Regions from separate parts of the Parageobacillus caldoxylosilyticus genome, predicted to be linked through region 2. Evidence: riboswitches for the same ligand, from Rfam matches in the RefSeq annotation. Region 2 holds a riboswitch; each other region holds the start of a gene.
The links. A riboswitch is a leader RNA that binds a small molecule or an ion and turns the genes downstream of it on or off. The one in region 2 is predicted to bind cobalamin.
Positions count from the first base shown of each region.

Region 1: it holds a riboswitch for cobalamin, as region 2 does, so the genes downstream of both, BV455_RS05695 (ribonucleoside-diphosphate reductase subunit alpha) here and BV455_RS18265 (HoxN/HupN/NixA family nickel/cobalt transporter) in region 2, are expected to answer to the same signal.
Region 3: it holds a riboswitch for cobalamin, as region 2 does, so the genes downstream of both, BV455_RS15485 (ABC transporter substrate-binding protein) here and BV455_RS18265 (HoxN/HupN/NixA family nickel/cobalt transporter) in region 2, are expected to answer to the same signal.

Region 1 covers NZ_CP040553.1:1,123,467-1,128,501, forward strand. Annotated here, with positions in the region: gene BV455_RS05685 (carbon starvation CstA family protein) at 1-1,288, opposite strand, end outside; gene BV455_RS05690 (DUF5683 domain-containing protein) at 1,598-2,059, shown strand; cobalamin riboswitch at 2,204-2,401, shown strand; gene BV455_RS05695 (ribonucleoside-diphosphate reductase subunit alpha) at 2,530-4,815, shown strand; gene BV455_RS05700 (ribonucleotide-diphosphate reductase subunit beta) at 4,827-5,035, shown strand, end outside.
Region 2 covers NZ_CP040553.1:3,590,790-3,595,824, forward strand. Annotated here, with positions in the region: gene BV455_RS18245 (IS3 family transposase) at 1-222, shown strand, start outside; gene BV455_RS18250 (glycerophosphodiester phosphodiesterase) at 307-1,266, opposite strand; tRNA gene BV455_RS18255 (tRNA-Gln) at 1,691-1,762, shown strand; gene rraA (ribonuclease E activity regulator RraA) at 1,864-2,349, shown strand; cobalamin riboswitch at 2,409-2,600, shown strand; gene BV455_RS18265 (HoxN/HupN/NixA family nickel/cobalt transporter) at 2,754-3,452, shown strand; gene cobJ (precorrin-3B C(17)-methyltransferase) at 3,454-5,016, shown strand; gene BV455_RS18275 (sirohydrochlorin chelatase) at 5,032-5,035, shown strand, end outside.
Region 3 covers NZ_CP040553.1:3,008,614-3,013,648, forward strand. Annotated here, with positions in the region: gene BV455_RS15475 (APC family permease) at 1-827, shown strand, start outside; gene BV455_RS15480 (PH domain-containing protein) at 944-1,558, shown strand; cobalamin riboswitch at 1,684-1,897, shown strand; gene BV455_RS15485 (ABC transporter substrate-binding protein) at 2,024-2,986, shown strand; gene BV455_RS15490 (FecCD family ABC transporter permease) at 2,952-4,007, shown strand; gene BV455_RS15495 (adenosylcobinamide amidohydrolase) at 4,007-5,035, shown strand, end outside.

The sequences.
Region 1 (5,035 bases), 1.4 Mb from region 2:
CATTTTTCGCAAGCTCTGACAGCATGTCAGGCGTCACGGTAAATCCCCATGATGACACGACTTTCGCTGCTTGCACTACATCTTGGCCAATGACAGCAGCCGGGCTGTTGATGGCAAAATACGCTCCCGGAGTCAGCACGCAGGCTGCCACCATCGCCATGACAGCAACGAATGATTCCATCAACATCGCGCCATAGCCGATTGGGCGGGCATGGCTCTCGATTTCAATCATTTTTGGCGTCGTACCGGACGAAACAAGGGCATGGAATCCCGACACGGCACCGCAGGCGATCGTAATAAACAGGAACGGGAATAAATCTCCGGCGAACACAGGGCCAGTGCCATCGACAAATTTCGTTACCGCCGGCATTTGCAAATCTGGCGCCACAACCAAAATGCCCAAAGCAAGACCGACAATCGTGCCGATTTTCAAGAACGTGCTTAAATAGTCACGCGGCGCAAGCAATAGCCATACCGGCAATGCTGATGCAACAAATCCGTAAATGATCATTAAAATCGCGATCGTTTCGCCTTTTAATGTAAAAATTTTCGCGAGCGTCGGATGTTCCGCTACATACTGTCCGGCAACTAACGAAAAAAGAAGCAGAACAAATCCGATTAAAGAAGCTTCCGCCACGCGTCCCGGACGAATAAAGCGCATGTAGATTCCCATCAAAATCGCAATCGGAATCGTCGCAGCGATGGTGAACATGCCCCACGGGCTTCCTACAAGCGCTTTCACAACCACCAATGCCAAAACAGCCAATAAAATAATCATGATTCCCAAAATACCAAGAGCGGCAATGAAACCTGTCACAGGACCGATTTCTTCTTTCACCATTTCGCCAAGCGATTTGCCATTGCGGCGCATCGAAGCGAATAAAATAACAAAGTCTTGCACGGCTCCGCCTAACACAACACCGATCACAATCCAGAGCGTTCCCGGCAAATATCCCATTTGCGCCGCCAAAATCGGTCCAACAAGCGGGCCGGCGCCGGCGATCGCCGCAAAGTGATGGCCGAACAACACCCATTTGTTTGTCGGCACATAATCTTTTCCGTCGTTAAACACCTCGGCAGGCGTTTTGCGATTGTCATCAAGCCCAAATACTTTGCGGGCGATAAACTTGCTGTAAAAACGGTAGGCCACCGCATACGTACATACAGCAGCAACAATCAGCCAAATCGCATTAACCGTTTCGCCACGGCTTAACGCGAGGATCGCAAATCCTGCTGCTCCAAGTACAGAAATAAGACCCCAAAGCAAAACGGATTTAAGCCCCTTCACATTTTTTCCCCCTTTGTTATTCAACAAAATTCATTACATTAATATTATATTAATTATTCTGAAAAATTTAAAGAAAATATTTTTGGATTATGTTAACCAATAATATGATGGACAAGCATTTTATTCCATAAAACTATTTATTTACAAAAAAGAAACATTCCATTTAATTATTGTAAAAAAGCATAAAATATTGCTTCTTGTTAAATAATGTAATTGCAGTAAATATCAAGGAGGTGCAATTCCCTTTTCATCGCAATAACAGGCAATGCAATCTTGAAGCAACTTATTTTTAGTAAAGGGTTAGAAAACGTGAAGGCAATAGAACAGTTATTGTGGAGCATTGCACTACCTGGATTTGGGCAAATTTTAAATAGAAAATATTTTAAAGGTGCTTTATTTATCTTCCTGGAGTTTGTTATTAATACTCAATCACGGTTTAACGAGGCCATTCGGTTAAGTTTTTTAGGAAATACTCATGAGGCCAGCCACATCATTGACTTTGAGTGGCTCATGTTTTATCCATGTTTATATTTTTACGCGATGTGGGACGCGTTCAAAGATGCTGGCGGAGGAAAAACTCCTTATTCGTTCCTGCCGTTTGTATTTTCCGCCTATTTCGTTACCGTCGGTCTGATGTATTCCTCGCACGTTACATTTTTGGGCATATTTTTCGGTCCTATTTGGCTGCCGATGCTGTTTGCCATTCCTGGGATATGTATCGGACGGCTGCTTCAAATTTTATTGCTAAAATTCCATACTCCACGCCAATGAGAAATGCTTGGACAACGAAACAGCATTTCTCATTTTTCCTTTTTGTCGTAAAATCATAGTTGAATTTTCCAGCGTTTTATTATATGCTTATACCAACAACAAAATACTATATATTGTGTTTTTTGTTGATCAAACAACTATATATAGTAAAACCACAAGCAATGGTGTCCGTTCGGACTTAATAGGGAATCTGGTGAGAATCCAGAACTGCCCCCGCAACTGTATGTGCGGACGAAATGGAGCATCCACTGTATGCGAAAGCTCGCTTGGGCGCGCATATGGGAAGGATCCAAAGTAGGAAGAAGCACGAGTCAGGAGACCTGCCTTGCTTGGTTGCGTTTCATGTTCTCCGGGGAGCGGGAAGATGAAACGATGGTGGAAAAGGGATTCCCCTGCCCTTTTTATGCTGTCGTTTCATCCACTCGTTGACCCGAGTGGATTTTTTTATGGACGATAAGGAGGAGAAAACGATGGCGTTGCAAACAAGCAATACGATGATTACGAAAGAAAATGGACAAGCGGAGCCATTTTCCCGCGAGAAACTCATTTCCTTTATCCGCCGCATGACAAGCGATTTTCCACACTTACGGACAGACGACTATACCGAACGCATCATCCGCTTGATCGAACATAAAAAGGTCATGTCTGTCGAGCAGCTCTTTCATTATCTCATACTAGAAGGACTTTCCTATATTAGCGAAACGGAACCGGAATGGACATTTGTCTGCACCCGCATTTATTTAGAACAATTATACAAAGAAGCAGCAAAGCAGCGCGGATACGATGAAACGCAACGCTACGGCAGCCTTTATGATTTAATTGCTACACTTGTCGCAAAGGGAGTGTATCATCGTTTCCTTTTGGAAGATTATACAAAAGAAGAAATCACGGAACTCGCCAAACTTATCGATCCGGAAAAAGACAAGCTGTTTACCTATATCGGCTTGCGCACACTTGCCGATCGCTACCTTGCCCGCGACTACGAACGCAACTTATATGAGCTTCCGCAAGAGCGGTTTCTTATCATCGCAATGACGCTAATGGCCAAAGAGCCAAAACAGCGCCGTCTTGCCCTTATCCAAGAAGCGTACTGGGCGTTAAGCAACTTGTACATGACCGTTGCCACACCGACTTTGGCAAACGCCGGCAAACGCTGTGGACAACTGTCAAGCTGCTTTGTCGATACTGTCGATGACAGCCTGCAAAGCATTTACGACAGCAATACCGATATCGCCAACCTTTCGAAATCGGGCGGGGGAATCGGCGTCTATCTTGGCAAAATCAGAAGCCGCGGCAGCGACATCAAGGGCTTTAAAGGCGTTTCCTCCGGCGTGATTCCATGGATGAAGCAGCTCAATAACACCGCCGTCAGCGTCGATCAATTAGGGCAGCGCAAAGGCGCGATTTCCGTTTACTTAGACGTGTGGCATAAAGATATTTTCGCCTTTTTGGACGCGAAATTAAATAACGGCGACGAACGGATGAGAACGCACGATTTATTTACGGGCGTCTGCATTCCTGATTTGTTTATGGAGCAAGTGGAAAAGCGCGGCGATTGGTATTTGTTTGACCCGCATGAAGTGCGGAAAGTGATGGGATTTAGCCTGGAGGACTTTTATGATGAAGAAAAAGGGCGCGGCAGCTTCCGCGAAAAATACTGGCAATGTGTTCAAGAAGCGCGACTTTCTAAAGAAAAAGTACCGGCGATTGAAATCATGAAAAGCATTATGCGCAGCCAACTAGAGTCAGGGACACCGTTTATGTTTTACCGTGATGAAGTGAACCGGAAAAACCCGAACGCGCATCTCGGCATGATTTACTGCAGCAACCTTTGCACGGAAATCGCGCAAAACCAAAGCCCAACCGTCGTAGAAAAGCAATATACAAAGGACGGAAAGGTTATCATTGAAAAAATCCCGGGCGATTTTGTCGTCTGCAATTTGTCGTCCATCAATCTTGCCCGCGCCGTCACTGACGATGTGCTCGAGCGGCTCATTCCAATTCAAATGCGCATGCTTGACAACGTCATTGACTTAAACAACATTCCTGTCCTGCAAGCGCAGCTTACCAATCAAAAATACCGCGCCGTCGGGCTTGGCACGTTCGGCTGGCACCATTTGCTTGCGTTAAAAGGCGTTCGCTGGGAATCGGATGAAGCAGTTGAATATGCGGACAAGCTGTACGAAAAAATTGCTTACTTAGCCATCAAAGCGAGCATGGAGCTTGCGAAAGAAAAAGGAAGCTATCCGGCGTTTCCAGGGTCTGAATGGCAGACGGGCGCCTATTTTGACAAACGAGGCTACCGTCGCCACGATAACGTCGACTGGGACACGCTGAAAAAACAAGTCGCCAAACACGGCATGCGCAACGGTTACGTCCTGGCGGTTGCGCCAAACGCCTCGACGTCGATTATCGCCGGCAGCACCGCAAGCATTGATCCGATCTTTTCAAAAGTGTACGCCGAAGAAAAGAAAGATTACAAAATCCCGGTCACTGCACCTGATTTAAATGAAAAAACAACATGGTACTATAAATCGGCGTACCATATCGATCAGCATTGGAGTATCAAGCAGAACGCAGCTCGCCAACGCCATATCGACCAGGCGATTTCGTTCAACTTTTACGTCATGAACACGATTAAAGCAAAAGAACTGTTAGACCTTCATCTCACCGCCTGGAAGTCAGGACTAAAAACAACCTATTACGTCCGTTCTACTTCCAGTACGATCACTGAATGCGAATCATGCGCAAGTTAAGGGGACAAAACATGGCACATGCATTAACGAAAAGAGTCATCATGGACCCGGAAGCGCCCAACCGCTCGACACGCATCATTAACGGCAAATGCTCAAACGTCCTGAACTGGGACGATGTCGCCTACCCGTGGGCGTACGCCAAATATAAACGGATGCTGGCCAACTTTTGGACGCCATTTGAAATCAATATGTCGCAAGATGTCAAGCAATTTCCATTGCT
Region 2 (5,035 bases):
ATAAAGGCCAGTATGTCCAGGAAAGGAAACTGTTTGGACAATGCCTGCATGGAAAACTTCTTCAGCCATTTCAAGGCAGAGTGTTTTAATCTGTACTCTTTCCGCACGGCCGAAGAGGTGAAGGATGCCGTACACAAATATATTCGTTTTTATAACCATCAACGTTTCCAAAAGAAATTAAATAACCTGAGTCCTTATGAATATAGGACTCAGGCTGCTTAAATGTGCTTTTTTATTCCTGTCTACTTGACAGGGGTCACTTCACATCGGCGGCTTGCTTCAATGAACATGGAAAACCGCATCATTTTAGAAGATCGGCACCAGCGATTTTGCGGTGAACTTTTTCTTGTTCAGTTCTACTAATTGATCAGGGTAATCCGTAAACATTCCATCCACTCCTAACGATAATTGTTTTAGCATCTCCTCTTTCGTATTGACGGTGTATGGATAAACAACGAGATGGCGTTTATGTGCCTTTTGCACAAATTCTAAAGTAACGAGCGATTGATCTGGTGCAACTCCTTCAGCGTATTCGGCGGCTCGATCCAGCACGTCATCAAGGTTTTGGCCCTTGAGCATGGCAGGGCTATATAGCTGAATGAGCGGAATATCGTGAGGGACTATTTTCTGTAATTTGCGTAAGCTTGCTTCGCTGAACAATTGGAAAATGACTTTACTTTTTTGCAAGTACAAGTATCTGTTCTTTTTTAAAATGCCGACTAGTTTTTCTTCCATGCCAGGATAAATGTTTGGATCTTTTGTTTCAATGTACAGAGCTGTTTTCGACCTGCTTCGCGCAAGCCAATCGATTACTTCTTGGAGAGTAGGAATTTTTTCCTTTCTATACTGCTTGTTAGCATATTGCGGGAACATTTTATTGAACCATGTGCCAGCATCAAGTCGCTTTATTTCCGCCAGCGTAAAATCCCTTACTCTCCAAGGAGCACGATTCGGATAAACTTGTTCTACATTGGTCGTTCTGGCCAGTGTGGCATCGTGAATGGCGACTAACTCTCCGTCTTTCGTCATATGCAAGTCCAGTTCAATGTAGTCGGCTTTCATTTCCAGCGCTTTTTTGTATGCGGATAGCGTATGCTCTGGGGCGTAGCCTGATGCGCCGCGATGGGCGACGACAGTAATATGCTGACTGGCCGGATGACGAGTAGAGGGCTTTTGCTTGACATCATCCGCTGCCCAAAGATTAGAAGCGTATGATGCAAGAAGCACAAGTAAAAGCGGTATCGCCACGATTGTCGCTTTGTTCACGGCTACTTCCCTCCTTTTTACATGGTATTGCATTAGTCAAAAAGATAGAGCGATGGTGAATGAAAATGTTGCCATTCTTTGTAGTGCAAAAGTCGTGGATTTTCTGCGCGAATTTTCGTGAATGATACCATGCCGGGAAGCATGTATGGTGGTTGCGGCGAATCAACCAGGCGGGCAGAGGTTCTTGAAATAGTGACATTATTGTTTGCAAAACATCGAGGGACATACATCGATGATAAGCAAAGTGCAAAACGGCTTTATCTCAAGAAAAGGGACAACAAGCAGCAGATTTTATTGTATGAACTACGTTCGTGATGTGTGGCATATTTTGCATATCGCTGTCCGGCATGTATAAAGAGAAAAAAATGCGGGAAATAATAGGAATGGAAAATCTCTTGCGAAGAAAACGTTAAACAGTGATCGTTGGGCTATAGCCAAGCGGTAAGGCAACGGACTTTGACTCCGTGATGCGCTGGTTCGAATCCAGCTAGCCCAGTCTCTAACAGACAAGCAATGTCGCTTGTCTGTTTTTTTGTGGAAAAAGAAGGAGTTTCGACAAATATGTCAAATATAAGACGTAGCGAGGAGGGAATGATGGTGAAAACAGCAGATTTATGCGATGAATTTTTAGGTGAATTGCAAGTTTGCCAGCTGCCAATGCAATCATATGGCGGCAAAATGGAATTTTCCGGACCGATTGCGACAGTCGATGTATTGGAGGATAATGTGCTCGTCCGCGAGGCGTTAGAAACGGTTCCTGCGGGAACAGTGTTAGTTGTGGACGGAAAAGGCTCACGCAATTGCGCGCTGCTTGGAGATCGTTTGGCGCAAATCGCCTGCGATCGTGGACTTGCGGGCGTGATTATCCATGGCTGCATTCGCGATTCTGCAGAGATCGCCAATATGCCGCTTGGGGTGATGGCGATCGGTACATGCCCCGTGAAAAGCAAAAAAGAAGGAAAAGGAAAGCGGGATGTCGCGCTTGAATTTGGCGGTGTTCTTTGGGAGCCAGGCGCCTATGTATATGCGGATCGCGACGGGATTGTATTGGCAAAAACGGACTTGCTGAAAAAAAGTGATTGACGCCGTTTGAAAATTTGTACTACTATGAATAACAGAAATGTTCTATGAAAAATTGATATCATATGCCAAGCAAATAAGGTGCCTTTCTCATCAGAGAACAGGCTTAAAAGGGAAGTACGGTGAAAATCCGTCACGGTACCCGCCACTGTGATGGGGAGCTTTGTTGCATGATGTCACTGAAGGAAACTTCGGGAAGGCGCAGCAAAGCGATGATCCTAAGTCAGGAGACCTGCCTTATTTGTTCGGACGGATACCTACGGGATTATAGGTAGACGTGCGGGAGAATGGCATACTTTTTGGCTATATTTGTATGCATTTTTCTGCACCTCTGCGTATAGAGGTGCTTTTTATTTTGCAAAAAAGAAGCACAAATTGGCAAAGCGAGGGGTGTAACATTGGAATTTGTGACATATGCCATGCTGGCAGTTTTTCTCGGAATTCGTCATGGGATGGATAGTGATCATGTTGCTGCTATTGCTGATATGGTTGGGAGCGAGACGCACCGTAAAAGGCAAGTATCGCTAGGGATTATGTATGCGTTTGGTCACGGGTCTATAGTGTTTTTTATGGGACTGATCGCTATTTTTCTTGGATTTCATCTTCCTTCTTCGACCATCCGTATTTTAGAGGCGACGGTTGGGTGTACGCTTATTATTCTCGGAGGAATGATGTTATTTTCGCTTTTCTATAAAAATGAGGTTAAAAGCCGAATAAAGGTGTTATACGAATTGATAGATAAAATGACTCGATATTTTCAGAAAAACAAAAAGAAAGAAAGTACTGTTTCGTTTTTGCGCTTCGGCTGGATCAGCGCGTTTATTATTGGCATTCTTCATGGGATTGGGGTGGAAAGCCCAACGCAGCTGGCTATTTTAGCACATGCAGCCGGGAAAGAAAATATGAGCATAGCGGCGCTACAGCTTAGCTTATTTGTCGTAGGCCTATTGATCGCAACGATTGGAATGACTTTTTGTCTTTCCTGGGGATTTATGAAAGCAAGAATGAGAGAAAAAGTGTTTTTGATTATTGGAGCTGCCACTAGTTTTTACAGTTTATGGTTAGGGATATCCATCATTGTCGAAACGTGGAAAGGGGGAGCGTAGTATGAAAGGAAAATTATTAATCGTCGGATTTGGTCCAGGCAGCAAAGAACATATGACAAAGCGGGCGCGGGAAGCAATTGAAGAAAGCGATATTATTATCGGTTATAAAACGTACATTGACCTAGTTGCGGATTTTATTGGCAATAAACAAGTGATTCGCACTGGAATGACGGAAGAAGTAAGCCGTGCGCAAGAGGCGGTGAAATGGGCGGAACGCGGAAAAACGGTTGCCGTCATTTCCAGCGGGGACGCGGGCGTGTATGGAATGGCAGGGCTTGTGTATGAGGTGCTCATCGAAAAAGGCTGGACGCGAGAAAGCGATATCGAAGTGGAAGTCATCCCAGGCATTTCGGCCATTCACTCATGTGCCGCTCTTTTAGGTGCCCCAATTATGCATGATGCGTGCACCATTAGTTTAAGCGATCACCTAACGCCTTGGTCGCTTATTGAAAAACGGATCGAAGCGGCAGCCGCTGCCGATTTTGTCATCGCTCTATATAATCCGAAAAGCGGACGACGCACGCGGCAAATTGTCGAAGCGCAGCGTATTCTTTTGCGTTATCGATCGCCAAATACTCCGGTCGGATTAGTGAAAAGCGCTTATCGTGCGCGGCAACATATCGTATTGACGGATTTAGAGCATATGCTCGATTACGATATCGGAATGTTAACGACCGTTATTATCGGCAATTCTTCAACGTTTGTATACGACGGACTGATGATCACACCGCGCGGATACCAGCGAAAATATACGTTAAGCGCCGCTGAACAGCCGCTGAAACCACACGAACGGCTTCGCCAAGAAGCGGAGCCGTGGGCGCTTGATCAAACGAAACCAAAACCGGTAAGAGAAATCGCGGAAGAAGCGTTGCAAAAATTGGCGATTGGCCATGATGACACCGCGTCGTTTGCACCGGCGATTTTCGAAATTGCGGTTAGCCCGGGAGTAGCGAACAAACATTTTACGCCAAAACAGATGATGGTACTAGCTGACATCGTCGGTGAAGACGGAACAATGATGTATACCCCGGATCATTATTTGAAGCTGGAAGTGCCTACTTCTGATCCAGACCGTATCATCGCTAGACTGAAAGAAGCGGGACTGACCGTTGCCCCTGTCGGGGATGTACTGACGTTGAAAGCTTGCGATTTTTGCGACGGTGAGAAAAAAGACGCGATTCCATACACAGAAGAGTTATACGATCAGCTTGCGGGAATGGCGCTTCCGAAAGAATTGAAGCTCGGTGTAAACGGCTGCGGCATGGCGTGTTACGGAGCGGTGCGGGAAGATATCGGAATCGTCTATCGGAAAGGAGCATTCGACTTATTTTTAGGAGGAAAAACGGTTGGAAGAAACGCACATCCTGGACAACTTGTCGCTGAAGGAATTCCGCCTAGTGAAATTGTGTCCGTTATCACCCGCATTATTCAAGAATATAAGGAACGCGCGCACACGAACGAACGATTTCATAAGTTTTTCCAACGGGTGAAACAAGTTGGCGGATTTGTGTATCAAGAAGCGAAGCAGGCGGCAAAAATCGAAGTGCCTGCCTGCGGAGAATAAGGGGGAAGAAAATGAATGA
Region 3 (5,035 bases), 580 kb from region 2:
TTGCCGTCGCGAAAGGGGTAAACGGAGCACAGTTCAGCTTTAAGCCGTTATACGACCCGCATCATTTTAGCATGGGAATGGTAATGGGGGCTGTTTCGATCGCCGTGTTAAGTTTTCTTGGCTTTGACGCCATTTCGACGCTGGCCGAGGAAACGAAAGGCGGAAAAAAATCGATTGGCAAGGCTATTGTATTTTCTTTATTAACAGTAGGGGTGCTTTTCATCATTCAAACGTGGGTAGCCGCTCTCATTTGGCCCGACTATACAACGTTTAAAAACGCGGATGTTGCTTTTTACCAAATTGCTGAAATCGCCGGCGGTTCATGGCTGAAGTGGACAACGATTTTGGCGACGGCATTTTCATGGGGGATTGCCAATGCGCTCGTAGCACAAGCGGCTATTTCGCGAATCCTGTATAGCATGGGAAGGGACAGAAAACTGCCAAAAATATTGTCAAAAGTACACCCAGAATTTCAAACACCATATGTTAGCACCATAATTGTCGCTGTCATTTCCCTTATTGTTACTACCGCTTTTGCCTCGCAAATTGATAAGCTTGCTTCGCTTGTCAACTTTGGGGCATTAACAGCATTTCTGTTCTTGCACGCTTCCGTGATCAACTATTTTCTGCGCAAACAAGGAAGCAAAGATTATTTGAACCACCTTCTTTTTCCACTTATCGGTCTAGTGATTATCGGCTATGTATGGTATAGCCTTGATCCGCTAAGCAAAAAACTTGGGTTGATTTGGCTCGCTATTGGCCTTGTATATTTGCTTTTCTTAAAATTAACAAACAAAGACTCTAGTTTCGGAGATGAACTGCAGTGATAAAATCCAACGCGTTTTCCGAACGCGTTGGATCTTATTTTTGCCTAAAGATTCGGGAATGAAAAACCATATGATATAATAAACTAATAAGTACCTTTAAAGAGAGGGGCTGTATGATGTTTGGAAAAGTCGCCGCTGATGTGCTTGGATTAAGTGATATCGGCTCGGTCATTAAGCCGGAAAACTACGATAAAGTTGATGCCGATGATTACGTAATGCATGAAGATGGGGAAAAGATTTATTTCTTAATTAAATCGAAATCAGATGAGTATTGTTTTACGAATAAAGCGCTTATTCATTTGGATGGCACGAGCGCAACCAGCAAGAAACGCGTATTGCGCCGCTATGATTATTACAAGCATCCGATTTCCGACGTGTCGCTCGAAACAGCGGGAACCGTTGATCTAGACGTGGAGATTAAATTTAAAATCGGTGCCCATGTCTATTCGATTGACGTTCATAAAAAGTATTTAGAAGAACTAAAAGATTTATATAAATCGCTGCTCGCCATCGCCGAGCTTTGTCATGAAAACGAAACGAAGCTGGAGTACGCGCACAAAAGTTTGGAATTGACCGCGAATGTATTCGGGCGCGTAAAAAGTGACACAAATAATTTCTTGGCTGATTTCAAAGCAGTGAATGAACTCGCGTTTCAATGGCTCGTTGACGCGAAGACAAAATATACGGTAAAAGACTTCGGTTTTGTGTTTGAACGCTATATTAATCATTGAATGGTTCCTTTGTCCCCCGCCATCGGGGGATTTTTACATACCTTGAATTCCATGAAACTTTCATTTTTTTATTGCCAAAGTTTTTCTTATCCTTTAATATTATAACTGTCAATTGTTCGACAATTTTATACATTCGCAGCAAGGTGCCAATGGAGCGATTCGCTCCGCACGGCTTAATAGGGAATCTGGTGAAAGTCCAGAACTGTCCCCGCAACTGTAAATGCGGACGAAATGAAATCGCCACTGTACGGTACGATGGCATGCGCCGTTTGCCGTATGGGAAGGTTCAGAGTAGGATGAAGCATGAGTCAGTAGACCTGCCTTGCCTGCTTATGCGTTTCCTAATCTTCGGGGGTGAGAGTAGGAAACGGCAACGGTGGCTGCCTTTATGCATACATATTGCCGTTTCTTGCTCATTCCCATTCGGAATGAGTTTTTTTATTTCTGTAAAAAGGGGGAACAGCAATGAGAAAGTGGAAACAGTACATCGCGCTGCTTGTCGTCGTCCTGACATTCGGCCTATTGTTCGGATGCAGCGGGGCGAACGAAAGCAAAGCGCCTGCGAACAAAGAAGCAACAAAAACGGAACAATCGCAAGCCGCGTTTCCGGTAACGGTGAAAGATGGATTAGGGGAAGAAGTGACGATTAAGTCAGAACCGAAAAAAATCGTTTCCTTAATTCCAAGCAACACGGAAATTGCCTATGCGTTGGGATTAGGCGACAAAATCGTTGGCGTCAGCGATTTTGACAACTATCCGGAAGATGTGAAAAAGAAAGAAAAAATCGGCGGCATGGATTTCAACATTGAAAAAATTATTTCGTTGAAACCGGATTTAGTTCTCGCTCATGCGTCAGGCGCGCACAACTCAAAAGACGGGCTCAAGCAGCTGAAAGATGCAGGCATTACGGTGCTAGTAGTCAATGATGCGAAATCGTTTGCTGATGTATACCATTCGATCGAATTGATTGGCAAGGCAACTGGAACTGCCGGCAAAGCGCAAGAAATTATCAACAATATGAAAACGAAACTGGAAGAAATAAAAGAAAAGGCAAAACAAATTAAACCGGAAGAGCAAACGAAAGTATGGGTGGAAGTATCGCCGCCGCCGCAAATTTATACGGCCGGAAAAGGAACGTTTATAGATGAGATGATTCAGGCCATTTCGGCGAAAAACGTTGCCGGCGGCCTGGAAGGATGGCCGATGGTGACGGAAGAAAAAGCGGTGGCATACAAACCGGATGTGATTGTTACTACCTACGGCGGAGCGAAACAGGTGTTAGAACGCGCGGCGTGGAAAGATGTTCCAGCGGTGAAAAACAAGCGGGTATATGATGTCAATACCGATTTAGTCAGCCGTCCGGGCCCGCGTCTTGTTGAAGGAGTAGAGGAACTTGCAAAAGTTATTTACCCGGAAATCTTTAAGTAATGCATCGATGTATATCATTGCCGCAACGGTTGCGGCGGTCTCGCTTTTATTAGGGATATCGATAGGTTCGTTATCGATTCCCTTTTCTACTATTATCAAGATTCTTTTTTCGGCCTGGCTTGGATTGCCGCTGTCCGGCGGCGATGCTCCCGATGATCTTGTGCAAATCGTGATGATGATCCGCCTTCCGCGCGTGGTGCTCGCGTTTCTCGTTGGTGCGTCGTTGGCGGTCGCGGGCGCGGCGTTTCAAGGGCTGTTAAAAAATGCGCTTGCCGATCCGTATACGCTCGGCGTGTCATCCGGCGCTTCCGTCGGTGCGGTGCTCGTCATTTTTTTCGGTATTCAACTGCCGCTCTTTGGCACGTTTACTTTGCCGATCGTCAGCATTTTATTTGGGCTGGCGACGCTCGCGCTTGTGCTTTTATTTACAAGGGCCGTGGAACGGCAAATGTCGGTGGAGACGATCATTTTGGCCGGGATTATATTTGGAGCGTTTTTCAGCGCCCTTATCTCTTTGATGATTGCGCTGACCGGGGAAGAATTGCGGCAAATTATTGCCTGGCTGATGGGAAGCGTCGCGATGCGGGGCTGGAAATATACGGTGCTTCTCCTTCCGTTTTTTCTGCTCGGAGTCGTCTTGCTTCTTCTGAATGCGCGCGAGCTTAATGCGTTTGCCTTTGGCGAAGCGGCGGCGCTCCATGTCGGGGTGAACGTGATGCGCCGCAAAATCATGATTTTAACGGGGGCTTCGTTATTGACAGGGGCGGCCGTATCGGTGTCGGGGACGATCGGATTTGTCGGGCTCGTCGTTCCCCATATGGTCCGCCTTGTCTGCGGTCCGAACCACCGTTTGTTGTTGCCGTTGTCTTTGCTCTATGGTGGGGCATTTCTCGTGCTTGCCGATTTGCTGGCGCGCACGATCATTTCGCCGCGCGAATTGCCGATTGGTGTCATTACTTCCTTGATTGGCGCCCCGCTGTTTGCGTTATTATTTTTCCGAAGAATGAAAAGAAAGATGTGATCGATGTGCTGGAAGTAAACAACGTGTCTTACCGCTATCAGCGTAAACAAGTGCTTTATGATATTACCTTTACGGTGGAAAAAGGGGAAATATTTGGCATTTTAGGGCCAAATGGCAGCGGGAAAACGACATTGTTGAAGCTATTAAGCAAAGAGCTGTCTGTGCAAAGCGGCAGTATCACCGTGAACGGACGGCCGCTCCCTTCTTTTTCGCATAAAGAGTGGGCTCGTTTTGCCGCAGTGCTTCCGCAAACGATCGATGCGGCGTTTGGCTATACGGTCAAAGAAACGGTGGAGCTCGGACGGTACGCCCATCAGCATCGTTTATTGCCGATGTGGACGGAGGAAGATGAGCAGGCGGTCGATGCGGCGATTCATGAAGTCGGCCTCACCGAAAAAGCGGGAGAGAGCATCGAGCGCTTAAGCGGAGGAGAGCGCCAGCGCGCCTATTTGGCTCGGGCGCTGGCGCAAAATCCCGAACTGCTGCTGCTTGATGAGCCGACGAATCATATGGATATTACCCAACAGCTCCATCTATTAAATCAGCTTGTTCGTTCGGCAAAAGAGAAAAAACTGACCGTGATTGCCATTTTTCATGATATGAATATCGCCAGTTTATATTGCGACAGGCTTTTAATGCTAAAAGAGGGGAAGGCGGTTGCGCTTGGCACGCCGGAAGAGCTGATGGAGCCGGCGCTTCTCCATTCCGTGTTTCAATCTCCGGTAAACAAACAGGCACATCCGACCGTTTCCAAGCCACTGCTGGCCTTTTTGCCAGAAAGAGGATTGTCGGCCATCGAACAGCGGGGGCTGCCTGAACTCCTTACATGGACAACGATGGACGACTGCATCGCCATCACTGCGGCGGAGCCGCTCAAAGTGCTGTCTTCCGCACTTGTTGGCTCGGGGTTTCAATGGGCGACCCATTTTGTCAACCGGCAAGTTTCCAAAGACTATAACCGTGAAGATGCAGAATTAGAGATGAAGCAATATTTACGGAAACGAGGGCTTCCTGTTTCCAGTACGATT